Regions from separate parts of the Streptomyces sp. NPDC058691 genome, predicted to be linked through region 2. Evidence: riboswitches for the same ligand, from Rfam matches in the RefSeq annotation. Region 2 holds a riboswitch; the other holds the start of a gene.
The links. Region 2 has a riboswitch for glycine ahead of gcvT (glycine cleavage system aminomethyltransferase GcvT). Riboswitches for the same ligand answer to the same signal wherever they lie in the genome.

Region 1: linked by a shared signal. The riboswitch ahead of gcvP (aminomethyl-transferring glycine dehydrogenase) and the one ahead of gcvT (glycine cleavage system aminomethyltransferase GcvT) in region 2 are both predicted to bind glycine.

Annotation. Positions count from the first base shown of each region.
Region 1 covers NZ_JBHXSO010000084.1:7,905-22,337, forward strand. Annotated here, with positions in the region: gene ACFWVC_RS35640 (bifunctional nuclease family protein) at 1-232, shown strand, start outside; gene ACFWVC_RS35645 (MerR family transcriptional regulator) at 377-1,048, shown strand; gene ACFWVC_RS35650 (DNA polymerase IV) at 1,141-2,502, shown strand; gene ACFWVC_RS35655 (PRC-barrel domain-containing protein) at 2,539-2,922, opposite strand; glycine riboswitch at 3,024-3,128, shown strand; gene gcvP (aminomethyl-transferring glycine dehydrogenase) at 3,279-6,173, shown strand; gene ACFWVC_RS35665 (DUF5999 family protein) at 6,271-6,477, opposite strand; gene ACFWVC_RS35670 (hypothetical protein) at 6,728-7,357, opposite strand; gene ACFWVC_RS35675 (glutamate--cysteine ligase) at 7,904-9,400, shown strand; gene ACFWVC_RS35680 (CPBP family intramembrane glutamic endopeptidase) at 9,443-10,270, shown strand; gene ACFWVC_RS35685 (PhzF family phenazine biosynthesis protein) at 10,283-11,113, opposite strand; gene ACFWVC_RS35690 (DUF6131 family protein) at 11,421-11,576, shown strand; gene ACFWVC_RS35695 (Fur family transcriptional regulator) at 11,711-12,121, opposite strand; gene katG (catalase/peroxidase HPI) at 12,614-14,433, shown strand, end outside.
Region 2 covers NZ_JBHXSO010000038.1:25,205-39,637, forward strand. Annotated here, with positions in the region: gene ACFWVC_RS25205 (ferritin-like domain-containing protein) at 1-84, opposite strand, end outside; gene ACFWVC_RS25210 (SDR family oxidoreductase) at 84-2,396, opposite strand; gene ACFWVC_RS25215 (hypothetical protein) at 2,396-3,223, opposite strand; gene ACFWVC_RS25220 (SDR family NAD(P)-dependent oxidoreductase) at 3,480-4,271, shown strand; gene ACFWVC_RS25225 (lysophospholipid acyltransferase family protein) at 4,315-5,022, shown strand; gene ACFWVC_RS25230 (FAD-binding oxidoreductase) at 5,035-6,738, shown strand; gene ACFWVC_RS25235 (L-serine ammonia-lyase) at 6,811-8,193, opposite strand; gene glyA (serine hydroxymethyltransferase) at 8,349-9,620, opposite strand; gene gcvH (glycine cleavage system protein GcvH) at 9,685-10,065, opposite strand; gene gcvT (glycine cleavage system aminomethyltransferase GcvT) at 10,153-11,265, opposite strand; glycine riboswitch at 11,324-11,449, opposite strand; glycine riboswitch at 11,451-11,553, opposite strand; gene ACFWVC_RS25255 (AAA family ATPase) at 11,726-12,415, shown strand; gene ACFWVC_RS25260 (hypothetical protein) at 12,465-13,220, opposite strand; gene ACFWVC_RS25265 (enhanced serine sensitivity protein SseB) at 13,405-14,196, shown strand; gene ACFWVC_RS25270 (enhanced serine sensitivity protein SseB C-terminal domain-containing protein) at 14,251-14,433, shown strand, end outside.

The sequences.
Region 1 (14,433 bases), on a different contig from region 2:
CGAGGGCGTGTTCTACGCCGAGCTGGTGTTCGCCAGCGGCGTGGAGGTGAGCGCCCGTCCCTCCGATGCCATAGCGCTCGCACTGCGGACCGGAACCCCGATCTACGGGAGCGACGGTGTGCTGGACGACGCCGGCATCGCCATCCCCGACGAGCAGGAGGACGAGGTCGAGAAGTTCCGGGAATTCCTCGATCAGATCTCGCCCGAGGACTTCGGAACCAGCAGCCAGTGAGATCCGGCGCCGACCATTCGACGAGCCTTACCCCCTGAACGGATACGGCAAACCACTCCAGGGGTTGATATCACTCGGCGTGCCGAGCGTGGCGATCGTTGACGCACCCGGAGTGACTGCCTACCGTCGAGATGGAAAGTCCCGATGGCACGTGCGCGTGCCCTCAGGGGTGCGAAGGGACGGGAGGTCGGCGTGAGAAGCACCGGCGACGGTATGGCCGCTGGCGGCCCGTATCCGATGCGCGCGGCCCTGGCCCGCAACGCGGCCGTGGCCTCCGGCGGGGGCGCGGGGGAGGTCTCCGGCCAGGAGCCGGAGGGGCCGGGCGAGAGCGTCGGCTACCGAGGGCCCACCGCCTGCGCGGCGACCGGCATCACCTACCGCCAGCTCGACTACTGGGCGCGCACGGGGCTCGTGGAGCCCAGCATCCGGCCGGCCTACGGCTCGGGTACCCAGCGGCTGTACAGCTTCAAGGACGTGGTCGTCCTCAAGATCGTCAAGCGGCTGCTCGACACCGGGGTGGCCCTGCAGAACATCCGCACCGCGGTGCAGCACCTGCGCTCCACCAGTCCTGCCGAGCTGGCACGGATGACCCTGATGAGCGACGGCGCCACCGTCTACGAGTGCACCTCGCCCGACGAGGTCGTCGACCTCCTCCAGGGCGGCCAGGGCATCTTCGGGATCGCTGTGGGCGTCGTGTGGCGCGACGTGGAGAGCGGCCTGTCGCAGCTGCACGGCGAGCGCGTCGACACCGGCGAGACCCTGGTCGGCCACAACCCCGGTGACGAACTCGCCCGGCGCCGCAATCGCGCGGTCTGACCCGGGCGGCCGCCCGGCGGCGCCGTCGTCCCACCCGTCCGCGCCGTACAGGCGTACGGCGGGTGTCGGTGCCGTAGGGCACCATCGGTGACGTGAGAAGCGCGCCGACCATCCTCCACCTGGACATGGACGCGTTCTTCGCCGCCGTCGAGCAGGCCGCGAAGCCGAGTCTGCGGGGGAAGCCGGTCATCGTCGGGGGGCTGGGCCCGCGGGGTGTGGTGGCGACCGCCTCGTACGAGGCCCGTGTGCACGGGGTCCACTCGGCGATGGCGATGGCCCACGCCCGCCGGCTCTGCCCCAACGCCGCCTACCTCGTGCCGCGCTTCGGGGTGTACCGGCAGGTCAGCGATGTCGTCATGGACATACTGGCCCGGCTGTCGCCCCTGGTGGAGCCACTGAGCCTGGACGAGGCGTTCGTGGACCTGGAGGCGGGTGGCATCGGGGACGAGCCGCGGCGAGTGGGGGAGCGGCTGCGGGCCGACATCAGGGCGGCCACGGGGCTCACCGGCTCGGTCGGGCTCGCCGGGTCCAAGCTGCTCGCCAAGATCGCCTCGGAGCAGGCCAAGCCGGACGGCCTGGTCGTCATCGAGCCCGGTACCGAGCGCGATCTGCTGGCGCCCATGCAGGTGCGCACCCTGCCGGGGGTGGGACCCGCCACGGCCGAGCACCTGCGAAGGGGCGGCATCACCACGGTCGGGGAGGTCGTGGAGGCGGGCGAGGCCGAGCTCGTACGGCTGCTGGGCAGGGCGCACGGCGCGCATGTACACGGCATGGCCCTGGGGGTGGACGAGCGGCCCGTGGTCCCGGACCGCGAGCACAAGTCGATCTCCGTCGAGGACACGTTCGACGTCGACCTCACCGACCGCGTCCGGATCCGGCTGGAGGTGGACCGGCTCGCCGACCGCTGTGTGCGGCGGCTGCGCGCGGCGGGGCGCTCCGGCCGCACGGTCGTGCTGAAGGTGCGCCGGTACGACTTCACGACGCTCACCCGCTCCGAGACGCTGCGCGCCCCGACCGACGACCTCACCGTCGTCCGGGAGACGGCGGAGCGGCTGCTGGAGGCCGTGGACCTCACCGGCGGCGTACGGCTGCTCGGCGTCGGCGTGGCGGGGCTCGCGGATTTCACGCAGGAGGACCTGTTCGCCCAGGCGGCCGAGCGCGAGGAGGCGCACCCCGACGACGAGGGCGCCGCCGAGGCGGGCGAGGGCGTAGCGGAGAGCGCCGGCGCCGCGGGGACGCCGGCCGTCACGGAACGGCGCTGGACGCCCGGCCAGGACGTCCGGCACTCCGAGTACGGCGCCGGCTGGGTCCAGGGCAGCGGGGTCGGCCGGGTCACCGTGCGCTTCGAGGAACCGAAGTCGGTGCTGCCGGGACGGGTGCGGACCTTCGCGGTGACCGACCCCGATCTCGAGCCCTCGGAGCCGCTGCCGCTGGTGTCATCCGGGGACGGATGAGGAGGACGGGTGACGGGGATGGCGCAGGCGGAACGGTCAGCTGTCGCCGGCGAGCTTGCCGAAGTCGCGGTCGGGCGGCGGCTCGTCCCCCGGTCCAGGGAAGGCTCCCGGGCCGCTCATCCCGTAGTGGTGGTAGAGCTGCAGTTCCTGCTCAGGGGAGAGGTGACGGCCCACCCCGAAGTCCGGGGCGTCCTTGATCAGTGCCTTGTCGAACGGGACGCGCAGCCCGTCCTCGCCGAACTCGCTGGGCTCCAGGGGAACGAAGGCGTCACGACTGAACAGGCCGGTGCGCACCGCGGCCCACTCGGGCTCCCCGGTGGCGTCGTCGAGGTACACCTCGTCGACGGTTCCGATCTTCATTCCGTTGCGGTCGAAGGCCCTGCGCCCGATCAGGCTCCGCGGATCGATACCGGTCTGCACGGTCCCTCCAACTGGTCGCGATTACTCCTATTTAGGCACGAAAGGTGTCCGCTGTCACATGACCGTTCAACCAACCCCGCTGGTAGGCTGACAGCGGCTGGCGACCCCATGCGGGAGAGTCCTGGCGGTGCGACGCACCGGCCGCCGGGCGCCGAAGGAGCAAACCCTCCCCGGAATCTCTCAGGCATCCGTACCGCATGGGTGAGGTCACTCTGGAAAGCAGGAAGGGCAGTCCGTCCGTGGCGGCCCGTTCCTCACCGACGGTGAAAGCCGTTCCGCGCGCGGGACGGTGAAACTCTCAGGTGCAGATGACAGAGGGGGAGGCCGTGTCGCGCCAGACCAGGAGGCCTCCGCAGATGACCGCCCACCGCATCCCTCTCACCGAGCTGGAGCGCGGCATCCCGTTCGAGCAGCGCCATATCGGACCCGACGCCGCCGCGCAGGCCAAGATGCTCGCGCAGGTCGGCTACGGTTCGCTGGACGAGCTCACCGCCGCAGCCGTACCGGACACCATCAAGAGCGCCGGGGCCCTGGGCCTGCCGGCCGCCCGCACGGAGCCCGAGGTGCTGTCCGAGCTGCGCGCGCTCGCGGACCGCAACCAGGTGCTGCGGCCCATGATCGGCCTGGGATACCACGGCACCTTCACCCCGCCGGTCATCCTGCGCAACGTCATGGAGAACCCCGCCTGGTACACGGCGTACACCCCGTACCAGCCGGAGATCTCCCAGGGCCGCCTGGAGGCGCTGCTCAACTTCCAGACGGTCGTCGCGGACCTGACCGGTCTGCCCACCTCCGGCGCCTCGCTGCTTGACGAGGGCACCGCGGCCGCCGAGGCGATGGCGCTGGCCCGCCGGGTCGGCAAGGTGAAGCAGGGCGTCTTCCTGATCGACGCCGAGACCTTCCCGCAGACCGTCGCCGTGATCGAGACCCGCGCCGAGCCCACCGGTGTCGAGGTGGTCGTCGCCGACCTGACCGACGGCATCCCCGCGGAGATCGCCGAGCGCGGTGTCTTCGGCGTGCTGCTGCAGTACCCGGGCGCCTCCGGTGCCGTGCGCGACCTGAAGCCCGTCATCGACCAGGCCCACGAGCTGGGGGCGATCGTCACCGTCGCCGCCGACCTGCTCGCCCTGACGCTGCTCACCTCCCCGGGCGAGCTCGGCGCCGACATCGCGGTCGGCACCACCCAGCGCTTCGGCGTGCCGATGGGCTTCGGCGGCCCGCACGCCGGCTACATGGCCGTCCGCGAGGCCCACGCCCGCAGCCTGCCCGGCCGTCTGGTCGGAGTCTCCGTCGACGCCGACGGGAACAAGGCCTACCGCCTGGCGCTGCAGACCCGTGAGCAGCACATCCGCCGCGAGAAGGCCACCAGCAACATCTGCACCGCCCAGGTGCTGCTCGCCGTCATGGCGGGCATGTACGCGGTCTACCACGGCCCGAGCGGACTGGCGCAGATCGCCCGCCGTACCCACCGCTACGCCGCCGTCCTCGCCTCCGGCCTGCGGGCCGGCGGCGTCGAGGTGACCACAGGCGCCTTCTTCGACACCGTCACCGCCCGCGTGCCGGGACGGGCCGCCGAGGTCGTGGCCGCGGCCCGCGAGGCCGGTGTCAACCTGCGCCAGGTCGACGGCGACCTGGTCGGCATCGCCTGTGACGAGACCACGGGCCGCGCCGACCTGGCCGCCGTCTGGGGCGCCTTCGGCGTCACCGGCGACCATGCCGACATCGAGCGCCTGGACGCCGTCACCGAGGACGCGCTGCCCGCCGGGCTGCTGCGCGACGAGGACTACCTGACCCACCCGGTCTTCCACCAGCACCGCTCGGAGACCGCGATGCTGCGCTACCTGCGCCGCCTCGCCGACCGCGACTACGCGCTGGACCGCGGCATGATCCCGCTCGGCTCCTGCACCATGAAGCTGAACGCGACCACCGAGATGGAGCCGGTCACCTGGCCGGAGTTCGGCGCGCTGCACCCCTTCGCCCCCGCCGAGCAGGCGGAGGGCTACCTCACGCTCATCCGTGAGCTGGAGGAGCGCCTCGCCGAGGTCACCGGCTACGACAAGGTCAGCCTGCAGCCCAACGCAGGCTCGCAGGGCGAACTGGCCGGTCTGCTCGCCGTCCGCGCGTACCACCGCGCCAACGGCAACCCCCAGCGCACCGTCTGCCTCATCCCCTCCTCGGCGCACGGCACCAACGCCGCGAGTGCCGTGATGGCCGGCATGAAGGTCGTTGTCGTCAAGACCGCCGGTGACGGCGAGGTCGACGTCGAGGACCTGCGGGCCAAGATCGAGCAGCACCGCGACGAACTCGCCGTGCTCATGGTCACCTACCCGTCCACGCACGGTGTCTTCGAGGAGCACATCGGCGACATCTGCGCGACCGTCCACGACGCGGGCGGTCAGGTCTACGTCGACGGCGCCAACCTCAACGCCCTGGTGGGCCTGGCCAAGCCCGGTCACTTCGGCGGCGACGTGTCGCACCTGAACCTGCACAAGACCTTCTGCATCCCGCACGGCGGCGGCGGCCCCGGCGTGGGCCCGGTCGCGGTGCGCGCTCACCTCGCGCCGTACCTTCCGAACCACCCGCTGCAGCCCGCGGCCGGTCCGGAGACCGGCGTCGGCCCGATCTCCGCCGCTCCGTGGGGCTCGGCCGGCATCCTGCCGATCTCCTGGGCGTACGTGCGCCTGATGGGCGGCGAGGGCCTGAAGCGCGCAACGCAGGTCGCGGTGCTCGGTGCCAACTACATCGCCAAGCGCCTGGAGCCGCACTACCCGGTGCTCTACACCGGCCCCGGCGGGCTGGTCGCGCACGAGTGCATCATCGACCTGCGCGAGCTGACCAAGGAGACGGGCGTGACCGTCGACGACGTCGCCAAGCGCCTGATCGACTACGGCTTCCACGCGCCGACGATGTCGTTCCCGGTCGCCGGGACGCTGATGATCGAGCCGACGGAGAGCGAGAACCTCGCGGAGCTGGACCGCTTCTGCGACACGATGATCGCCATCCGCGCGGAGATCGAGCGGGTCGGCTCGGGGGCGTGGCCCAAGGACGACAACCCGCTGCGCAACGCCCCGCACACCGCGGCTGCGCTGGGCGGGGAGTGGGACCACTCCTACACGCGCGAAGAGGCGGTCTTCCCGGCGGGCGTGACGGCCGCGGACAAGTACTGGCCGCCGGTGCGCCGCATCGACGGGGCCTTCGGCGACCGCAACCTGGTCTGCTCCTGCCCGCCGCTGGACGCGTACGACGCGTAATCCCGGCTGAGGCCCGGAAGACGGGCCGGAGATTCACCAAGGGTCGGCCCCGCTGTTCGTCAGCGGGGTCGGCCCCTTTTCGCGCCGGACTCGCGGGTCATGCGGCGGTGACGACGTGCTCGCTGCCGAGCGGGCGGTGCGGGGCGATGATCTGTCCGTCGGGGAGCAGTTCACCGGTGTCCTCGAAGAGCAGGACGCCGTTGCACAGCAGACTCCAGCCCTGCTCGGGGTGGCTGGCGACGATGTGCGCGGCCTCCCGGTCGGAGTTGGCGGCGGACGGGCAATGCGGCTGGTGCGGGCACATGGACGATGTCTTTCGCTGCGAGTGGTGTGACGTACGGCTTGATTGGGTAGGAACCTCAGTCATGGCCGTCCCCCGTTCAGTCGGTCGGTCCCAGTGTTGCTCTACTGACGGATTTCCGCAGGGATTTCGCGCGAGCAGCCCTCGATAGTTGGTGACGCTTTCACTCTGGCGGGCGGTTGCCCGGACAATGCAACGCCTCCGTGACCGGTCGGTCACGGAGGCGTTCGAGCGCCGCCCCAGAAGGCAACCGTCAAGCGGTGGTGCCGAGCAGGGGCGGGGGCGCCAGTCGCAGGGTGAGCATGGGCATCAGGTCGGAGAACCGGTGCAAACGGTGCGCCGCGATGCCGGGCGGGGCCGGCGCGAGGGGGATCAGCAGGTCCGTGGCGGCCGGTTGAGCCGTTCCGGCATCGGCGCCGATGTCACCGTGCAGCCACAGGGTCAGCATGTACAGCCCCGGCACCGAGAGCAGATGCGGCTGGTAGGGCGTGACCAAGGCGTCGGCCTGGAGCAGCGCGCGCTCCGTGGAGGCAAGGTACGGCCCTTCGCGGAAGTGCGAGAACGCCCATCCGTCCGGCGTGTGGATGGTCTCCCCGGCGGCGACCACCCGTCCCCGGCCCTCCGCCGACGGGATCCCCGCCTCGCTCCGCTCCCCGGAGTGGATGTGGAAGCGCCAGCCGGTCAGCCGCGCCCTCGGCAGCCCGTCGGGTCCGGCGATCACGGGGTCGAGCACGTGCAACGGCAGCGGGTGCTCGGCGACGAGCGGCCCCGCCGCGGAACGCAGAGAGGGTGTGCGGGCCTCGCGGACGGCGGTGGGCGAGCTGAGTGCGGCGAGAACGCTTCGCAGAGCGGGTGCGGGGGCTGGAGCTACCTGCAGCGGCATGGTGGGCGGCCTCTCATGGGGAGACGCGGGGGTGCTCAATGGGGTGCGGACAGCGCTGTCAGCGATGAAACAGCAGGCCAGGGCAGGCCGAACACAAGGGGCGCCGGGGGGTGGCGGCGTTCGGAATCAGCGTGGGCATGCGGATCCCTTTCCCGTGGCCGGAGCGTCGCGGGCGCGCGGCGGATCGCGGAGGCTCTGCCTGTGAACAGAGGATATACGAGGTGTGTTCGCGCAGTGTTTCGTCTAGCCGTCAGCGATATTAACCGCAAGGCCGATCCAGGTCACCCTGAACGGCCGAATGGTCCGCATTAGGACTGTCTCCCGGTCCGGTGGGCTGGGCATTTCCCGTCGTCACGGATGGCTGAATCTCGCCGACGTTTTTCACGAGGGGCCCGCGGATGGCACGTGAATTATGTTCCATGCCATCGGAATGTGCCGGAAGACGGTGCTCCCGCCAGCTTACCGGGTCGTGTGCGTCACAGGGGGCGTTATCGATCTCAACCCTGGGCATGATGTGATCACGGCCCACGCGAGGAGGAACCTTCGATGGGGGAAAAGGTCGCAGCCACGGGGTTCGACCTCTCCGACCGCCAGCGCTACCGCAGGAAGCTCAAGCAGTGCCTGCTGGGGCTGGAGCGGCTTCTGGAGGAGAAGCGGTTCGACCGTCCCCGAAATCTCATGGGGCTGGAGATCGAACTCAATCTCACGGACCGCGACGGCCTGCCGCGCATGATGAACGAGGAGGTGCTGGAGCGCATCGCGAGCCATGATTTCCAGACCGAGCTCGCGCAGTTCAACATCGAAGTGAACATCGCTCCGCACCGGCTTTCCGGGCGTGTGCTGGACCGCCTCGCCGAAGAGTTGCGCATGGCACTGGGATATGCCGACAGAAAAGCCCGGGAGGTCGGCGCCCAGATCGTGATGGTGGGAATCCTGCCCACCCTCGGAGCGCAGGACCTGGTGGGCGCCAACCTTTCCCGGGCCGACCGCTACACCCTGCTCAACGACCGCATCCTTGCCGCCCGGGGCGAGGACATCACGCTCGACATCGCCGGCGTGGAACGTCTGACGAGCACCTCCGGCTCCATCGCGCCCGAAGCCGCGTGCACCTCGATGCAGATGCATCTGCAGGTGACCCCGGCCCGCTTCGCCGCCGTCTGGAACGCCGCGCAGGTGGTCGCCGGGCCGCAGGTCGCGCTCGGCGCCAACTCGCCCTTCCTGTTCGGCCGGGAGCTGTGGCGGGAGACCCGCCCGACGCTCTTCCAGCAGGCGACGGACACCCGTCCCGAGGAGCACCGGGCCCAGGGGGTGCGGCCCTTGACCTGGTTCGGCGAGCGCTGGATCGACTCCGCCTACGACCTGTTCGCCGAGAACGTGCGCTACTTCCCCTCGCTGCTGCCGATCTGCGAGGACGAGGACCCGCTGCACGTCCTGGACGAGGGCGGGGTGCCGCAGCTGAAGGAACTCACCCTGCACAACGGCACGATCTACCGCTGGAACCGCCCGGTCTACGCGGTCGTCGACGGCGTCCCGCATCTGCGGGTCGAGAACCGTGTGATGCCGGCCGGTCCCACCGTCGCCGACGTCGTGGCCAACACGGCCTTCTACTACGGCCTGGTGCGGGCTCTGGCGGAGGCCCCGCGCCCGGTCTGGACGCGTCTGCCGTTCGCCGCGGCGGCGTCCAACTTCGACGAGGCCTGCCGCCACGGCATCGAGGCCGTGCTGCGCTGGCCCAGGTCTTCGCGCGGCAGCGGGACGATCGAGGTGCCCGTCGTCGAGCTCGTGCTGGAGGAACTGCTGCCGATGGCCGCCGCCGGGCTGGACGGCTGGGGCATCGACCCGGTGGACCGGGACCGTTATCTCGGGATCATCGAGGGCCGCTGCCGCCGGCGTACCAACGGTGCCGAGTGGCAGGCCGCCGTCTTCCACCGGGAGCTGGACCGCGGACTGGACCGGCAGCGCGCGCTGGCCGCGATGACCGTGCGCTACTGCGAGCTGATGCAGGACGGGGCGCCCGTCCACGAGTGGCCTGTGGAGCCCTGAGCCGGGACCCGCTCACGCCGTCCGCCGGGCCGATGAGGCAGGATGGCGCGGGTGGATGCCTCTGTGGACGGCAGGACGATCGACGAGGGCGGCGCCGGGAACGGCGGCGCCGGCGGACTGGAGCGGCGCACGCTGCGCAGCGAGACCTTGCTGGTGCTCGCGCTGTCGCTCGGTGCCAGCGCGCTCTCGGCGCTCATCAGCTTCATCGGCTCCGTCACCAAACCCGGCGGGCTGAAGGACCAGGCCGCGACCCTGGTGGGCACGCAGGCTCCGGGGCGCCCGTGGCTTGACCTGTCGTGGCAGTTGTTCGGGATCGCCACCGCGCTGGTCCCGGTGGCGCTCGTCGCCCACCTGCTGGCGCGGGAGGGCACGGGCATGCCGGTGATCGGGTTCGACCTGCGGCGGCCGCGCTCCGATGTGCTGCGCGGGGCGGTGGTCGCCGCCGTCATCGGTGGCACGGGGCTGCTGTTCTACCTGGGGGCCCGGGCCTCCGGGGCCAATCTGACCGTCGTGCCGGAGTCCCTGCCGGACGTGTGGTGGAAGATCCCGGTCCTCATCGCCTCCGCGATCCAGAACGCCGTACTCGAAGAAGTGATCGTCGTCGGCTATCTGCTGCGCCGGCTCGGCCAGTTGGGCTGGACGCCGATGGGGGCGCTGGTCGCGAGCAGCGTGCTGCGCGGCTCGTACCACCTGTACCAGGGCATCGGCGGACTGCTCGGCAACATGGCGATGGGCGTCGTCTTCGTGCTGCTCTACCGCCGTTGGGGGCGGGTGGGCCCGCTGGTGGCGGCCCACTCGCTCATCGACATCGTGGCCTTCGTCGGGTACGCGCTGCTGGCGGGCAAGGTCGGATGGCTGCCCACCGCGTGAGCGCGCGGAGGGTCAGGGGTGGGCGTGCAGTTCGCCCTCGACCACCGTCACCGCCCGGCCGGTGAGCAGGACGCGGTCCCCGCGCAGCGCCGTCCGCACCAGGCCGCCGCGAGCGGAGGCCTGGAACCCGGTCAGCTCGTCGCGGCCCAGCCGCGCCCCCCAGAACGGGGCGAGAGCGGTGTGCGCGCTGCCCGTCACCGGGTCCTCGGGAATGCCGAGGACGGGGAAGAAGCACCGCGAGACGAAGTCGTAGCCCTCCGCGGCGGGCGACTCGGCCGGCGCCGTGACGATCAGGCCCCGCCTCGACGGCAGTGCGGCCACCTTCGCCAGGTCGGGGGCGAGCGCTCGTACGGTCTTCTCGTCGGCCACCTCGACCAGCAGATCGCCCACGTCCTCACCGGTCCCGTGGGCCGACAGCACGTCGGCGCCGATCGCCGGGGCGACGCCGGGGGGCACCTCGATCGCTGTCAGCGGCGCGGTCGGGAAGTCCATCGTGATCGTGCCGTCCGCGCCCGTGCCGGTCGTCAGCACCCCGCACCGGGCGCTGAACCGCACGGTGCCGGTGGCTGCGCCACTGGCGTGCAGGGCGTGGGCCGTCGCCAGGGTGGCGTGCCCGCACATGTTCACCTCCGCCGCCGGGGTGAACCAGCGGAGCGCCCAGTCGGAGTCGGGGGCGTCGGGTGTGGGGTGCGCGAAGGCGGTCTCGGAGAGGTTGAGCTCCGCGGCGACGGACTGGAGCCACTCGTCCGCCGGGAAGGCGTCCGCGTGGGGCAGCAGCAGCACGCCGGCGGGATTGCCCGCGAAGGGGCGGTCGGTGAAGGCGTCGACGATTTGGATCCGCATGAGGATGAGCGTAGGCGGGGTGTGAAGCCGCACGACAGGGCCAATCCGGCGGCCGTGGCTCCGGCCGGAAAGTCCACAGATTGAGGCAGGGATGTTCCGCGCGAACCGGGGTAGCCGCCCGATAGGAACGGAATGTGGTGAATGAGGTGATTTAGATGACCGCACGGTCACGCAGCACTCCGGAACGGCGGGACAGACACCTCGGTGAGGCGCACGGACATCGGGCGAGTGCCCGCGGCGCACCGGAGCGGATGCCGCTCGCACCGTGCGGAACCGGGCGTCGTGCCATCGACCAACGGAGGGCATCATGATCGTACTTGGCGTCATCCTGCTGATCATCGGGTTCCTGGCGAGCATCTCGATCCTGTGGACCATCGGGATCATTCTCGTGGTCATCGGGCTCGTGCTCTGGGTGCTGGGCGCGATGGGGCATGCCATCGGTGGCCGTCGCCACTACTACTAGGCGACCCGGGAAGAGACGCGAACGGCGCGCCAGGAGCGCGCCGTTCGGCCTGGCCGCCGCTCAGGCCCTCCGGGCGGTCCGGCGAACTCGTCGGCCGGTCGGGGACTTGACGACCTCACGCCGGAGCGGCGCGACTAGGCGCAGGACGGGCAGAGTCCGCGGTAGGTGACCTCGACGTGGGAGACGGTGAAGCCGAACCGTTCCTCCGCGGGGAGGTCGGTCAGCGGGTCGCCGGCCGGGTGGACGTCGCGGACGGTGCCGCAGGCGGAGCACACCAGATGCTGGTGCGGGCGGTGCGCGTTGGGGTCGTAGCGCTTGGCGCGGCCGTCCGTCGCGACCTCTATGACCTCGCCGAGGGAGACCAGTTCACCCAGCGTGTTGTAGACGGTCGCCCGGGAGATCTCGGGCAGCCGCACGGCCGCGCGGGCGTGCACCTCGTCGGCCGTGAGGTGCACATGGTCGCCGTCGAGGACCTCCGCAACGACACGCCGCTGGGAAGTCATCCGCCAGCCGCGCCCTCGCAGTCGCTCCAGCAGGTCACTCATGTCGGTTCACCTATTCAGGTTCGGTGGGATACCCGAAATTTACCAGTGGACGTCCCGGTGCCGATGCGATCGGGGCTCGGGGGTTGGCACGCTTCTTGACTTGGATTGCGTCCATCGTAGGATCGGTTCCGGCAATAGCCAAGGGACAGGAAGCCCCCGGGTACGGCAGGAGACTAGGGACGTGACGGGATCACCGCCGGCGCTCTGCGCGGTGCCGGCCCGGCCGTGCCCGACGGCGATGGCCGTCCGCGTCGCGTCGTTCGGAACGCTCCGGGGCGGTGGCCTTTCCGGCACCGGGGCGGCCTTTGCCGTCCTGCCGAGCCGTGGCTGAGTCGTTCGCCGCGTTCACCGCGGCGCGTCCCGTGCGCCGCGCCGGACGCGCCCCGCTCCGCCGCCGGCCCCCATCGTGCCACCGGCGAGACCCCCTGCCCCCGCTGTCCTGCCGCCCGCAGTGCCTGAGCACCGTGATCCGCCTGGTCCGGAAGGATTCGCATGTCTGAGAACCATGACGCAATCGTCGTAGACGCCAAGACGGAGGGCGGGGGTGGCTGCCCGGTCGCCCACGGGCGCGCTCCGCACCCGACGCAGGGCGGCGGCAACCGCCAGTGGTGGCCGGAGCGGCTCAACCTGAAGATCCTCGCCAAGAACCCCGCCGTGGCCAACCCCCTCGGCGGCGACTTCGACTACGCCGCGGCGTTCGGGAGCCTGGACCTCCCCGCGGTGAAGCGCGACATCGCCGAGGTCCTGACGACCTCGCAGGACTGGTGGCCGGCGGACTTCGGCCACTACGGCCCGTTCATCATCCGCATGGCGTGGCACAGCGCGGGCACCTACCGCATCAGCGACGGCCGCGGCGGCGCCGGGGCCGGGCAGCAGCGCTTCGCGCCCCTCAACAGCTGGCCGGACAACGGCAACCTCGACAAGGCCCGCCGTCTGCTGTGGCCGGTGAAGAAGAAGTACGGCCAGAACCTCTCGTGGGCCGACCTCATGATCCTCGCGGGCAACGTCGCCCTGGAGTCGATGGGCTTCGAGACCTTCGGTTTCGCCGGTGGCCGCGCGGACGTCTGGGAGCCCGACGAGGACGTCTACTGGGGTCCCGAGACCACGTGGCTCGGCGACGAGCGCTACACCGGTGACCGGGAGCTGGAGAGCCCCCTCGGCGCCGTCCAGATGGGCCTCATCTACGTCAACCCCGAGGGCCCCAACGGCAACCCGGACCCGATCGCCGCGGCCCGCGACATCCGTGAGACGTTCCGCCGGATGGCCATGAACGACGAGGAGACGGTCGCCCTGATCGCGGGCGGTCACACCTTCGGCAAGACGCACGGCGCGGGCCCGGCGGAGAGCGTCGGCGCCGACCCGGAGGCCGCGCCGCTGGAGCAGCAGGGCTTCGGCTGGAAGAACAGCTTCGGCACCGGCAAGGGCGGTGACGCCATCACCAGTGGTCTGGAGGGCATCTGGACCAACACCCCGATCACGTGGGACAACAGCTTCTTCGAGATCCTCTTCGGTTACGAGTGGGAGCTGTTCCAGAGCCCCGCCGGCGCCAACCAGTGGCGGCCGAAGGACGGGGCGGGCGTCGGCACCGTCCCCGACGCCCACGACGCGTCGAAGACCCACGCCCCGACGATGCTGACGACGGACCTGTCGCTGCGCGTCGACCCGGCCTACGAGCAGATCTCGCGGCGCTTCCTGGAGAACCCCGCCGAGTTCGCGGACGCCTTCGCCCGCGCGTGGTTCAAGCTGACGCACCGCGACATGGGCCCGGTCGTCCGCTACCTCGGCCCCGAGGTCCCCAGCGAGACGCTGCTGTGGCAGGACCCGCTGCCCGCCGTGACCCACGGGCTCGTCGACGCCGGTGACATCGCCGGCCTCAAGGACCTGATCGTCGCCTCGGGCCTGTCGGTCTCCCAGCTCGTGTCGACCGCGTGGGCCTCGGCCTCGTCCTTCCGCGGCAGCGACAAGCGCGGCGGCGCCAACGGCGCGCGCATCCGCCTGCAGCCGCAGATCGGCTGGGAGGTCAACGAGCCGGACGAGCTGGCGACGGTGCTGCGCACCCTGGAGGGCGTGCAGCAGTCCTTCAACGCCGGCCGGACCGACGGCAAGGAGATCTCCTTCGCCGACCTGGTCGTCCTCGCGGGCGGCGTGGGCGTCGAGCAGGCCGCCAAGGAGGCGGGCTTCGCCGTCGAGGTCCCCTTCACGCCGGGCCGCGCGGACGCCACGCAGGAGCAGACCGACACGGAGTCCTTCGCCGCGCTGGAGCCGAAGGCCGACGGGTTCCGCAACTACCTCGGCAAGGGCAACCGGCTGCC
Region 2 (14,433 bases):
GTCGCGCTCGAACGCGTCGAAGTCGAGGTCGGCCCACTGCACGCCGGTGGAGTTCTCCGCGTACTTGTCTATGTCGAAAGCCATCAGTCACTCTTCTCGTCGGTGCGCGCCGGGATCGTCGCCCGGGCAGCGATGACCTCGCTGCGTACCCCCGAACCCCCGCTCTTCCAGCGGTGGATGTCCCAGTTCCTCCTGTGCGACTCGCGCGCCAGGCCGGCGTCGGGGTTGATCGCCGAGGGCTTGCCCAGCAGCGCCAGCCACGGCAGGTCGCAGTGGCTGTCGCCGTAGCCGTAGGAGGCGGCGAGGTCGTAGCCGCCCTCCTCGGCGTACCGCACAAGCCACGCGGCCCTGGCCTCGTCCACGAGCGGGGGCCTGTCGAGGTAGCCGGTGAGTACACCGTCCTTCATGTGCATGGAGCTCCCGACGACCTCGTCGAACAGGCCGGCCAGCGGAGCGGCGAGCAGGCCGATGGAGCCGGTGACCAGGACGGTGCGGTGACCCGCCGCCCGGTGCTCGCGGATGCGCGCCAGGGCGTCCGCGCTCGTGTGCCGCAGCATCGTGTCGGCGTAGCCGCGCCGCACGGCCTCCTCGAGACGGGCGACGGGCATGCCGCGGTAGCGGCGCAGGAACGCGCGGATGAACTCGCCGCGGTCGCGCTTCTCTGCGCGGAGGTGGCCCGGCAGCGAGGCGAGCAGGTGCGCGACCTCCTTCGGCCAGGCCGCCTTGCGGAAGCCCGCGGTACGCACCCAGAGGTACTGCTCGACGATGTTGGAGTCGACGACGGTCCGCTCCAGGTCGAAGACGGCGAGCACGTCGGTGCGTTGCGGCAGCCCGGGTGTCGGGCGGGCGTTCGCCGGCCCGGCCGCCGCGGCCTTACGGCGGCGGTGGACCGCCGTCAGCTCGCTCAGGGAGGGGAGGTGCACCTTCTGCAGGTACTCCTCCCAGTCGATCCGCTCCACATCGAAGCCACGGTCCTCGCGCGCCTCGGCCGGAAGGGCGTTGTGCAGCGCGCGGGCGTTGCGGTCGTCGAAGATGATCTCGGTCCGCACATACGCGCGGTAGAGGTCGGTGAAGTTGCGCAGGGTGGCGATGCCGGCGCGCAGCTTGGCGTTCTCGGCCGCCAGAGCGCGCTTGCGCTCGTCGTTCGGCATCAGCCGCAGACCGGCGTCCCACAGGTCGGCCTTCTTCTTCGCCAGCGAAAGACGCCGGTTGAACGTGCGCTCGCCGGCGAACTTCCAGGTCGGCACCGTGACGAAACCGTCGTCCTTGGGCAGCGGGTGCTGCGTGTAGTAGTCGCGCACGTTCTCGTACATGCGGTGGAAGGGCAGCGGATTGGACGCGCCCGAGGCGATGTGGAAGTACTCCGGCTCGTCGGCAGGGGCCGGGTTCGCCGCCGCGGCGAGGATGGCGTTGACGACGAAGTCGACGGGGATGACGTCGAGGATCGAGTCGGGCAGCCCAGGGAAGTCCGGCAGCTGACCGCGGCCGTAGGCGAAGATCAGTGGATCGGCGACCTTGAAGCCGTCGATCCAGCCGGGGAACGGATGCCGCAGGGCGCTTTCGATGATCGCCGGCCGGACCACGGAGAGCCGGTGCCCGGCCTCGCCCCAGAGGTCTTCCGCGGCACGTTCCGCGAGTGCCTTCGTCAGCGTGTAGACGTCGGTCCACCCCAGGCTCTGGGCGCGCCGCCGGCCGGCGTCGACGAGGTGGGAACGCACCCACTCGCGCCGCGCGTCCTCGCTCGCGCGGGCCGCCGCGATCGGGCCCTCCTTGCCGTGGTCGCCGCGGGCGCGGGACATGAACCGTTCGAGCCGCGCGGGTTCCCGCGAGGCGAGTTCGGTGCGCTCGTGGGCCTGTGTCGCGGAGCGCCACTCGGTGCGCCAGTCGACGTCGTGGCCGAGTTTGGCCTCGGACACCACACCGCGCCGCAGTCCCCCGACGTAGCAGGTCGACACGTGGACGACGTGCGGGTCCGATCCGGAGGCGAGCAGGGCCTGGTAGAGGCTCACGGCGCCGTTGACGTTCGTGTCGAACGCCTCGTGGACGGGAGGGTCGAACGAGACGACCGACGCCGAGTGGATCACCACGTCGAGGTGCGAGGGCAGCTCGGGAATGCCGGTCATGCTGCCGTCGAGCACGGTGATCCGCTCACCGGCGATCCGCTCGGCCTCCTCGGCCCCCACGGCATCCCGCCAGCGCTCGAACACGGGTTTGCGCAGAAGCCGCCGGAGCCGGTCCTGCCCGGTCTGGCTGCCCTTCCCGCGCACGAGGAGCCAGATGTGGGTGGCGGGGTGGTCGGTGAGCAGCCGCTCGAGCACGGCCTGCCCGACGAAGCCGGTCACGCCGGTGAGCAGGACGTGCGCGTCCCCGAGTTCGGTCTTCGCACTGTGCGGCATCACGGAAGGAGCCTCGATTCCACGGTGGACGCGACACCGGGACCGATGCCGGGGAGCGCGGCGACCATCGCGCGGATACGGCCCGCCTCGGCCCGTCCGCGCCGGTCGCCGAAGACCTGGCGTTCGAAGAAGGCGCGCTCGTGCCGGGAGCGACCGACCGAGCCGAGCGGCCAGGCGGAGTGCCGCAGGGCGCGGCGGGTGATGCGCTGGGCGCGGACCGAGCGCGCGAGCCGCAGCTCCGACTCCTCGGCCAGGAAGCGGATGTGACGCTGCTTGATCTCCACCACCGGGTCGATGACCGCCGCCATGGCGGGGGACACCCCGGCCAGACGCCGGTAGGCCGCCTGTGTGATCCATTCGTCCACGAGGCCCGTCGTCACGTGTGCGGCGACGATCTGCGTGCCGGTGACGTTGGCGATGAGGGAGCGGCGGATCGGGCCGCGGCGCTCGCGGCGCTCCGCCAGCACCCACCGGGCCGGGCCGGCGCTCGAAGGCAGGCCCCGGGCGGCGGGAGAGGCGTCCAGGACGGCGTCGAGGGCGTCGGCGATCCAGAACCTCTCGAACATCCACGTGGTGAGGAACGCGGTGACCCGGGCGTCCTTGTGTGTCGCCGTCACGAGGAGATCGCGCACGCGGTGCAGCGTCGTGCGCTCCATGTCGCGCAGCGCGCGGACGAGCCGGACGGATGCGGCGTCGAGCGGCTCCTCGGCGAGCGACCCGAGGTCGAGCCTTCCGCGGTGGCTGCCGTGCGCCGTACGGGCGAACTCACGCACGTCGAAGCCCGCTGTCTCGGGCGGCGCGGTGCTCGCCTCGTCGTTTGAGTTCATGCGCGGGCTTTCTGGGACCGGAGTGGGGGGCAACTCTGCACAGGCCCCGGAACGTGCGAAAGGCAGTCGGGGGCCATCACGTGAGACCGGGCAACCGGCTGATGTGTGACAGCCCCGCGATTCCCGGGTCGGCATGAGCGTGTGCGAAAGCCCGTGTCACAGGATCGGCGTATGCCCGGTCGAAGGAAGGAGCCGAGAAACGAGAGGTGCGTCATGCGCGAGGAGTTCGTATGCCGAGCAGATGGCATGTGAAACCATGCTGAGCCGTACCGGAATCGCACTTGTCACCGGTGCCACGTCGGGTATCGGAGCGGCGTTCGCGCGCGCTCTGGCGGACCGTGGATGGGACCTGGTCCTGGTGGCGCGCGACAGGGAGCGGCTCGGCCGGATGGCGGTCGAGCTGGAATACCGCGGACGTGTCGTCGAGGTACTGCCCGCCGACCTGTCCGATCGCGCCGACGTCGTACGTGTCGCCGCCCGCCTGGAGGACCCCGTCCGCCCGGTGGACATGCTCGTGAACAACGCCGGATTCGGCGTCCACGCGTCGATGACCTCGGCCGACACCGCTCCGCACGACCGGGCGATCGAGGTCATGGGGCGCGCGGTGCTGGTGCTCGCCGGCGCCGCCGGGCGGACCATGCGCGAACGCGGGCACGGTGCGATCGTCAATGTGTCGAGCACGGCCGGCTTCGTCACGATGGGGAGCTATTCGGCCGTCAAGGCCTTCGTGACCTCGCTCACCGAGGGACTGGCGAACGAGCTGCACGGAACGGGCGTCACCGTGACGGCACTTTGTCCGGGCTGGGTCCGCACGGAATTCCACGACCGGGCCGGAATCCGGTCGTCGGGCATTCCGGACTTCCTCTGGCTCGACGCCGATCGACTCGTGCAGACGAGTCTGCGCGACGTGCGACGCGGACGGGTGATCTCCATGCCGAGTTTTCGGTACCGGCTGCTCATCTGGTTCACGCGTCATCTTCCGCGCCGCACCGTGCGCTGGATCTCGCGACGGATCTCGTCCGGCCGCAACCACAGTCCCACTCATTGAAAGAAGCAGTGCGGGCGAGCCAGCCCGCACCGGAAGGAAGCGGATGTCCGCGACGATGCGCGACCGTTTCACGTCACGCTCTCACGCCGCGGCGCGTTTCGTCGCGCAGCGGGGGTTGTTGAAGCCCGTCGTCTGGGGCGTGACCAGCGTCACGGTACTCGGGTGCGAGCACTTGGCGAACGTCGAGGACACGTATGTCGTCGTCGCCAATCACACCTCGCACCTCGACACGCCTCTCATCATGGGCGCGCTGCCCCGCCGGTTGGCGCGCTACCTCGCGGTGGGAGCCGCCGCCGACTACTTCTTCGACGTGTGGCGGCGGCGCGGCCTCACGGCTCTCTTCTTCAACGCCTTCCCGGTCGACCGCACCGGAGCGAACGCGCGCAGAGTCAGCGCCAGGGCCCTGCTGAACCGGGGAGTGCCGCTCCTGATCTTCCCCGAGGGCACCCGCTCGCGCGACGGATCGCTCGGGGCGTTCAAGCCCGGGGCGGCGGCGCTCGCCTCGTCGGCCGAGGTGCCGGTGCTCCCCGTCGCGGTCATCGGCGCGCACGCGGCGCATCCCCGCGGATCGAACTGGCCCAAACCGGGCCGCCTGCCGGTCGGCGTCGTCTTCGGCGAACCGCTCACCGCCTTTCCCGGAGAGCCGGTGAGCGAGTTCAGCGAGCGCATCCGCTCGGCGATCGCCACCCTGGCCGAGGAGAACTCCGACCGGATCCTCGGCGCGCATGCCACCTCACGTCGTCACATCTGAGGGAGACCGTCCGTGACCGAATCCACCTTCCGCACCGACGCGTTGCGCAACGGTGAGGTGAAACACATGAAGTGGTGGGGCTGGGGCGTGGAAGGCGTCGGCTTCCACCACGAGGACAAGCCCGGTTTCGCGCCGTTCGTGCACAAGGCCGTCGGTCTCGAACTCCGGGCGGGGGAGCGCACCGAAGGGCCCGACTTCTCGCGGTTGAAGGTGCCGGCCTCGACGGCACCCGAGGAGTTCGTCACGGTCCTGAGCGGCATCGTCGGCGCCGGGAACGCCGTCGTGGACGACCTGTCCCGGGTCGTCCACACGTACGGCAAGAGCCTGCGTGACCTGGTCCGCCTCCGGGCCGGTGAGATCGCGCGCAGCCCCGACGTGGTGGTCTACCCGGCCGACGAGGATCAGGTGCAGCGCGTCATCGACGCGGCCGTCGCGGCGGACGCCGTGATCATCCCCTTCGGGGGCGGCAGCAACATCGCGGGCAGCCTGGAGCCGCATCCGGACGAGTCGCGGGTGGTCGTCTCGCTCGATCTCGGCCGCCTGGGCCGGGTGCTGGAGATCGACACCGACTCCGGCCTGGCGCGCGTCCAGGCCGGGGTGCTGGGTCCTGATCTGGAGGCCCAACTCAACGGGCACGGCTGGACGATGGGGCACTTCCCCGACTCGTTCACCCACTCCTCGCTCGGCGGGTGGGTCGCCACGCGCTCGTCCGGCATGCAGTCGGACAAGTACGGCGACATCGCGGACATCGTCAAGGGACTGCGGGTCGTGCGGCCCGGCGGCGTCCTCGTGATCCGTGCCGTGCCGAGCGCGTCGACCGGGCCGAGCGTGCGGGAGATGGTGGTGGGCTCCGAGGGGCGGCTCGGCGTCATCACCGAGGTCACGGTGCAGGTGCACCGGCTCCCCGAAAGGCGTGCCATCCACGCCTACTTCTTCAAGGACTTCGACCACGGCCTCGCCGCGATGCGGGAGATCGCCGAGAGCGACGTGACGCCCTCGGTCACCCGTGTCTCGGACGCGCACGAGACGGGCTTCTCCCTGGCGACGAGCAAGGAGTCCAAGGGCATCAAGAAGAAGGCACAGGCCGGTCTCATGGCGTATCTCAGGCGGCGCGGCTGGAACCTCGACGAGATGTGCCTGTCCTTCATCGGCTTCGAGGGCGACGAGGCGCACGCGAAGCTGCAGAAGTCGCTCGTCGACCGGATCGTGCGCAAGCACCACGGCATCGGCGTCGGCAAGGGGCCCGGTGCGCTCTACGACCAGAAGAAGTTCGACACCCCGTACATCCGGGACTTCCTGCTCGACCGCGGTGCCGCCGGCGACGTGAGCGAGACCGCCGGGCCGTGGTCGAAGCTGCGCGACATCCACACGGCGGTCTACGAGGCGGCCGACCGCGCCTACGAGAAGATCGGCCGCAAGGGCTGGACGATGTCGCACATGTCCCACTCGTACCACTCCGGGGCCTGTCTCTACTTCACCTTCGCCTTCGTGTTCGGCGACGAGGACCCGCTCGGCGAGTACGACACGGTCAAGCGCGCGATCCAGCAGGCGTTCATCGACGCCGGCGGCACGATCTCGCACCACCACGGGGTGGGCCTGGAGCACGCGCCGTGGCTGGAGGAGGACATCTCGCCGCAGGGCGTCGCCGTCATGTCCGGCCTCTTCGACGCCGTGGACCCGGGCGGCAACTTCAACCCGCGCAAGATCGTGGTCTGAGCGCGGCCGCGCGGGCAAAGCAGGCCCCGACAGCGCCGAAGGGTACGAACGCGCCGGCCGGGGCCTGCTCTTCTAGCACTCGATGACGTTCACCGCGAGCCCGCCCCGCGCCGTCTCCTTGTACTTGACCTTCATGTCGGCCCCGGTCTCCTTCATGGTCTTGATGACCTTGTCGAGGGAGACGTGGTGCCGCCCGTCGCCCCGCATCGCCATCCGGGCCGCCGTGACGGCCTTGACCGCGGCCATGCCGTTGCGCTCGATGCAGGGGATCTGGACAAGGCCGCCGACGGGGTCGCAGGTGAGGCCGAGGTTGTGCTCCATGCCGATCTCGGCGGCGTTCTCGACCTTCTCCGGCCCGCCGCCGAGGACCTCGGCGAGGCCGCCCGCGGCCATGGAGCAGGCGGAGCCGACCTCGCCCTGGCAGCCGACCTCGGCGCCGGAGATGGAGGCGTTCTCCTTGAACAGCATGCCGATCGCGCCGGCGGCGAGCAGGAAGCGGACGACGCCGTCCTCCTTCTCGGCCTGCGTCGACCGCCCGGCCACGAAGTTCACGTAGTAGTGCAGCACGGCCGGGATGATGCCGGCGGCGCCGTTGGTCGGGGCGGTGACGACGCGGCCGCCGGCGGCGTTCTCCTCGTTGACGGCCATGGCGTAGAGGGTGACCCACTCCATGGCGTGTTCGGCGGTGCCGCCCTCGGCGCGCAGCTGGCGGGCGGTGGCGGAGGCGCGGCGGCGGACCTTGAGGCCGCCGGGGAGGATGCCCTCGCGGGTGAGGCCGGCGTTCACGCAGTCCTGCATGACGCCCCAGATCTCCAGCAGGCCCGCGCGGATCTCGGCCTCCGAGCGCCAGGCCTTCTCGTTCTCCAGCATCAGGCCGGAGATGGACAGGCCGGTCTCGCGGGTGAGGCGCAGCAGCTCGTCGCCGGTGCGGAAGGGGTACTTCAGCACGGTGTCGTCGAGCTTGATGCGGTCCTCGCCCACCGCGTCCTCGTCGACGACGAAGCCGCCGCCCACCGAGTAGTAGGTCTTCTCCAGTACGGGCACCCCGGCGTCGTCGTACGCGAAGAGCGTCATGCCGTTGGCGTGGTACGGCAGCGAGCGGCGCCGGTGCAGGACCAGGTCGGTGTCGGCGGAGAAGGGGATCTCGTGGGCGCCGAGCAGGTTGATGCGGCCGCTGCCGCGGATCAGCTCGACACGCTCGTCGGCGGTGTCCACGTCGACGGTGCGGGGGGAGTCGCCCTCCAGGCCCAGCAGGACCGCCTTCGGGGTGCCGTGGCCGTGGCCGGTGGCGCCGAGGGAGCCGAAGAGCTCGGCGCGCACCGAGGCGACGCCGGCCAGGAGTCCGTCGTTCTTCAGGCGCTGGGCGAACATCCGCGCGGCGCGCATCGGGCCCACGGTGTGCGAGCTGGACGGGCCTATGCCGATCGAGAAGAGGTCGAAGACGGAGATGGCCACGGTGAAGGACTCCTCGGGTTCGCGGACCCCGTTGTCCGCCGGGGGCCGGCGGGGTCGCCGCCGGGTGGTTCGGATCGCGCGCACGGGTGTTGCGCGCAAGGTCCAGTGTGCGGGACCGCCCGCCCGGGGCGGTCCCGCACAACGGGTGACGGTCGCTACTTCAGACCGGGGTACAGCGGGTGCTTCTCGGCGAGCGCGGTGACCCGGGCGCCGAGCGCCTTGGCCGTCTCCGCGTCGAAGCCCGGCTTCAGGGCTTCGGCCATGACCTCGGCGACCTCGCGGAAGTCCTCGGTGCCGAAGCCGCGGGTGGCGAGCGCCGGCGTGCCGACGCGCAGGCCGGAGGTGACCATCGGCGGGCGCGGGTCGTTCGGGACGGCGTTGCGGTTGACCGTGATGCCGATCTCGTGCAGCCGGTCCTCGGCCTGCCGGCCGTCCAGGTCGCTGTCGCGCAGGTCGACCAGGACCAGGTGCACGTCCGTGCCGCCGGACAGCACCGAGACGCCCGCCGCCGTGACGTCGGCCTGCGTCAGCCGCTCGGCGAGGATCTTCGCGCCCTCCAGGGTGCGGACCTGGCGGTCCTTGAACTCCTCGCTCGCCGCGATCTTGAAGGCGACCGCCTTCGCCGCGATGACGTGCTCCAGCGGGCCGCCCTGCTGGCCCGGGAAGACCGCCGAGTTGATCTTCTTGGCGAGTTCGGCCTTGCTGAGGATGACGCCGCCGCGCGGGCCGCCCAGCGTCTTGTGCGTGGTGGTGGTGACGACGTCCGCGTGCGGCACGGGGGAGGGGTGGAGCCCCGCCGCGACCAGGCCGGCGAAGTGCGCCATGTCGACCATCAGGTAGGCGCCGACCTCGTCGGCGATCCGCCGGAAGGCCGCGAAGTCCAGCTGCCGCGGGTAGGCGGACCAGCCGGCGATGATCAGCTTCGGCCGGGACTCCTTGGCGAGGCGCTCGACCTCGGCCATGTCGACCTGGCCGGTCTCGGCGTCCACGTGGTAGGCGACCACGTTGTAGAGCTTGCCGGAGAAGTTGATCTTCATGCCGTGGGTCAGGTGCCCGCCGTGGGCGAGGTTCAGGCCCAGGATCGTGTCACCGGGGTTCAGCAGCGCGAACATCGCGGCCGCGTTGGCCTGCGCGCCCGAGTGCGGCTGGACGTTGGCGTGCTCGGCGCCGAAGAGCGCCTTGACCCGGTCGATGGCCAGCTGTTCGACGACGTCGACGTGCTCGCAGCCGCCGTAGTAGCGGCGGCCGGGGTAGCCCTCGGCGTACTTGTTGGTCAGCACCGAGCCCTGGGCCTGGAGGACCGCGACCGGAGCGAAGTTCTCCGAGGCGATCATCTCCAGGGTGGACTGCTGGCGGTGCAGTTCGGCGTCGACGGCGGCGGCGACGTCGGGGTCGAGCTCGTGCAGGGAGCTGTTGAGAAGCGACATCTGGGGGATCATCCGTCCGGAGGTCGTGGTGGGCAGGGCGGGGCGGCGGGGTGCCGCGGCGGGGTCAGCTGCCGGTGAAGGCGGTGTACTCGTCGGCCGAGAGCAGGTCGGCGGGCTCCTCGGACACCTTCACCTTGAACAGCCAGCCGCCCTCGAAGGAGGCCGAGTTCACCAGGGAGGGGTCGTTGACGACGTCCTCGTTGACCTCGGTGACCTCGCCGGAGACGGGGGAGTACAGGTCGCTGACCGACTTGGTCGACTCCAGCTCGCCGCAGGTCTCACCCGCGGACACCGAGTCGCCGACCGTCGGGAGCTGGACGTAGACGACGTCGCCGAGGGCGTTCGCCGCGTGCTCGGTGATGCCCACCGAGGACACGCCGTCCGCGTCCGCGGCCGACAGCCACTCGTGCTCCTTGCTGTAGCGCAGCTGCTGGGGGTTGCTCATGGCGTGAATTCTCCTGGATGAGGGGATGTGCTGGTGAACGGCTGTCTTGACAGGTGGGACGGCTGTGCCCGGTGTGCGGGCGGGGCCTCAGCGCTGCCGCTTGTAGAACGGCAGGGCCACCACCTCGTACGGCTCATGCGTACCGCGGATGTCGACGCCCACACCGGAGGTGCCCGGCGCGGCGTGCTCGGCGTCCACGTAGGCCATCGCGATCGGCTTGCCCAGGGTCGGGGACGGGGCGCCCGAGGTGATCTCGCCGATCACGGCGCCGCCGGCCACCACCGGGTAGCCCGCCCGCGGGACCCGGCGGCCCTCGGCGACCAGGCCGACCAGCTTGCGCGGCGGCTCGGCCGCGGCGCGCTCCGCGGCGGCGGCCAGCGCCTGCCGGCCCACGAAGTCACCGGGCTTGTCGAACTTCACGACCCGGCCGAGACCGGCGTCGAACGGGGTGAGGGCGGTGGTCAGTTCGTGCCCGTACAGCGGCATGCCCGCCTCCAGGCGGAGCGTGTCCCGGCAGGACAGCCCGCAGGGCACCAGGCCGGCGTCCGCACCCGCGTCGGTGAGCGCCTGCCACAGCTTCTCCGCGTCGGCGGGGGCGACGAACAGCTCGAAGCCGTCCTCACCGGTGTACCCCGTGCGGGCGATCAGCGCCGAGACGCCGGCGACCGTGCCGGGCAGCCCGGCGTAGTACTTCAGGCCGTCGAGGTCGGCGTCGGTCAGCGACTTCAGGATGCCGGGGGACTCCGGGCCCTGGACGGCGATCAGCGCGTACGCGTCCCGGTCGTCGCGCACGGCGGCGTCGAAGCCGGCCGCGCGCTCGGTCACCGCGTCCAGGACCACCTGCGCGTTGGAGGCGTTGGCGACGACCATGTACTCCTGCTCGCCGAGCCGGTAGACGATCAGGTCGTCCAGGATGCCGCCGTCGGGGGCACAGATCATCGTGTAGCGCGCGCGGCCGACGGCCAGCGCGGAGATGTGGCCGACCAGCGCGTGGTCCAGCGCCTCGCCCGCGGCGGGGCCGGTGACCGTGATCTCGCCCATGTGGGACAGGTCGAACAGACCGGCCCGGGTCCGTACGGCGGTGTGCTCGTCGCGCTCGCTGGCGTACCGCAGCGGCATGTCCCAGCCCGCGAAGTCGGTCATGGTGGCACCGAGGGAACGGTGCAGGGCGTCCAGCGCGGTACGGCGGGGTTCACTCATCGGGCGGGCTCCCAAGGACATGGAAAGACAAGTCGGGCGATGACAGGAAGGGGGCTTGCCCTCCCCATCTGTCATCGGAACCTGAGAGGTTCACCTCGACCCTCCGTGCGGAGGAGCCCGGGTTTGCACCTTGGGTGGGGCGGCCGCCCCGTGACCGGGAGGGCTCGCCCGCTTTTCAGATGTGCCTCGGACGCGCGGTATCTGTGCCTGAGAGATTCAAGGGAGGACTTGCTCCTTCGGCGCCCCGCCCGCCGTGGCGGGAACGGGGAACTCTCCCGCGCGGCCTCGAACGGCCGATATGTGATTGAGGCCGCCATCATTGCACGGCCGCCCGGCCTTGTCTCGGCCGTGTCCCCGATGTCCCGGTCGGGTCCCGATCGTGTTGTCACCGCGTCGCTTCCCTGGGTAGGCGCATACCGAGGATTTACCATTTCTTGAAAGTCTCACCGGGAGGGCGACTGTGCGGTGGCAGAGTGCGTACGCGACGGCCGGGGCACCGGCCGCTCCCCGTCCGGCGGCCGTGCGGCCGGCGGTCCGTCCCCGAGGTGCGGTCCGCGCCGGGCGCTCGGTGCGCCCGAGCAGGCTGGTCGACCTGCGCGCGGGGCGCACCCGGGTACGCCGGCTGCGCTACCCGGCCGGTGACGTCCTGATCGTCTCCGGGCTCCCCGGCGGCGGCAAGAGCACCCTGATGCGCCGCGTCTCCGGTGACGCCTGGCTGATCGACTCCCAGGACGTGCGCGAGCGCTGGCAGGTACGGATGCCCCGCCTGCTCCCCTATGCCGTCTACCGCCCCCTGGTGCGGCTGGCGCACTACCTGGGGCTGTGGCGGGCCCTGCGTTCCGGCGCCGGCGTGGCCCTGCACGACTGCGGCACCCTGCCGTGGGTACGGGCCTGGGTCGGCCGGGAGGCGCGGCGCCGCGGCCGGGGGATGCACCTGGTGCTGCTCGACGTGCCCGTGGAGGCCGCCCTCGAGGGGCAGCGCGCGCGGGGGCGGGGGGTGTCGGCGTACGCCATGGCCCGGCATCAGCGGGCCTCACGGCTGCTGCTGCGCGCGGCCGAGGAGGGCCGGCTGCCGGCCGCCTGCACCTCGGCGGTGCTGCTGGACCGCGAAGCGGCCCGGCGGCTCGAGGCCATCGACTTCGACGGCTGAGCGGCCGGGCCGCCACGGTGGTGCGCCGATGGTGCGGTGATCGCGCGGACTACTGGACCTGCGAGAAGGGCGCCACAGGCATCTCGGGAGCCTGGGGAGCCGCGGCCGGGTCCTGGGGCGCCAGGGCCTCGGGAGCCTGCGGGTCCAGCGCCGACTGGTCGTCCAGCGGCAGCGTGATGGGAAGGGGAAGCGCACCGGTCAGCAGCTTCGGCACGGACAGCAGGAGCGCCTGCAGGTCGGCGACGACCCTGGTCACACCGGCGGTCACGCCCGCGAGGTCCTTGGCCAGGGCCGCCTTCAGCAGCGCGGCGACATCTGCCACCAGCGTGTCGAGCTGCTTCTGGACGTCGGACACGGGGTCCGCGGCGCGCTCGCTGCTGTCGGCGGGCAGCGCCACGTCGGCGAACTGCGGGTCGGTGGCGGGGCCGGCAGGGAACTGTGCCGCCGGGTCGATGCCGGACTGGTAGGTCTGCGACGGGTCGGCCGCGCCGGCCGCCTGGCCGACGACCGTGGACAGCTGCTGGGTCGCCTCCTCCAGGCCCTGGCGCAGCTCCTCGAGCTTCGCCGAGTCGGGAGCCTGGGCCTGGGCCTCCTGAGTGAGCTTCGCGCCGATCGACAGCGTGTCACCCAGCTTGGCGATGAGGTCGGCTCGGCCGGTCTCCGCCGCATCGGCGGCAGGCGCCAGGTGAACGGCCGTGATCCGGACCGGGGCGTGGGCACTCGCGACACCGCCGGTGAGGCCCATCGTCAGCGAACCGCAGACGGCGGCCGCTATGAGGGCGGAGGTGGTCCTGGTGATGCGCATATTGAGGAATCTCCCAAGTGAGGGTTTTGTCCTTGCCTGCCCCACCTTGTGAGAAGTCGTGACCCCTCGCAACCGGACGATCGCACGGTGTGACGGATCCGGGCCCGCGGGGGTCCCTCGGGCCCTGCTGCGGATAGGGTTTTGGGTGAGGGCACGACGACCGGATTTTGCGAGGCGAGACGCAGTGGACATCCCTGGGCAGCGGATACCCGACGGGTTCGCCCCGGCGTTCGCCGGCGGACAGGCCGCAGGCACCTGGCCCGCCAACGAACTCGAGGAGGTCCTCACCGCCGCCCTCGGCGATCCGGGCGCGACCGCCCGCGTCCTGGAGGTGCTCGGCCGCTCGGAGTTGTGGATCCCGCTGCCGGCCGGCGGCGGCCCCGGCAGCCCCGACCTGGACCTGCCCACCATCGAACTCGGCGGCGGCGCCTACGTCCCGGTGTTCAGCTCCGAGCAGCAGTTCCTCCACGCGGCGCAGGGCATGGACTTCGCCGTCGCCCCGGCGCGCGAGTTCGCCCGCGGACTGCCGCCCCAGGTCGGCATCGCCGTCAACCCCGGTGGCGCGGTGGGGATTCCGCTGCCGCCGCCCGCCGTGATGGAGCTGTGCCGCACCGACCGCGAGCCCGGCACGCCGACCGGGGCCCGGGTGCGGCTGTGGGAGCCCTCGCCGGACGAGGAGCCGGTGGAGTTCCTGGCCGCCGCCGCGGGCGAGTTCGCCGTCACCCCGGTCGTCCTCACCGCACGTCGCGCCCTGGCCAGCGTCGAGGGGGACCCGGCCGCGCTCTTCATCGGCGTCGAGCTCGACCGCTGGCAGGAGGAGGACCGCGTCGCCGCGATGACCGCGCTCGGCCGCGCGCTCGGCGCCGTCCCGGTGCCGTGGCAGGTCAGTCTCGTCCTTCTCGACGTCGCACAGGACCCCGTGGGGGACTGGATGATCGAGCGCGTGCGACCCTTCTTTGTCGGCACCGGCGCATAACCTTGGTCCGGCAGGCGAAGCAGCAGACGACGCAGAGGTGGAAGGGCGGGTCACGTGGTCGCGGGCGCGGGAGGGGACAGTGGGCTGGAGCATGCGCTCCGGCAGGTGACGCCCGGTAGGTTCGACGCGTACGAGACGTTGCTGCGGGCCCTCGCCGACGGCGAGGTCTGGATGCTGCTGTGGCAGGGCAGCCCCGGCGCCGCGGACGCGCAGTACGGCAACATGGAGGTGGGCGGC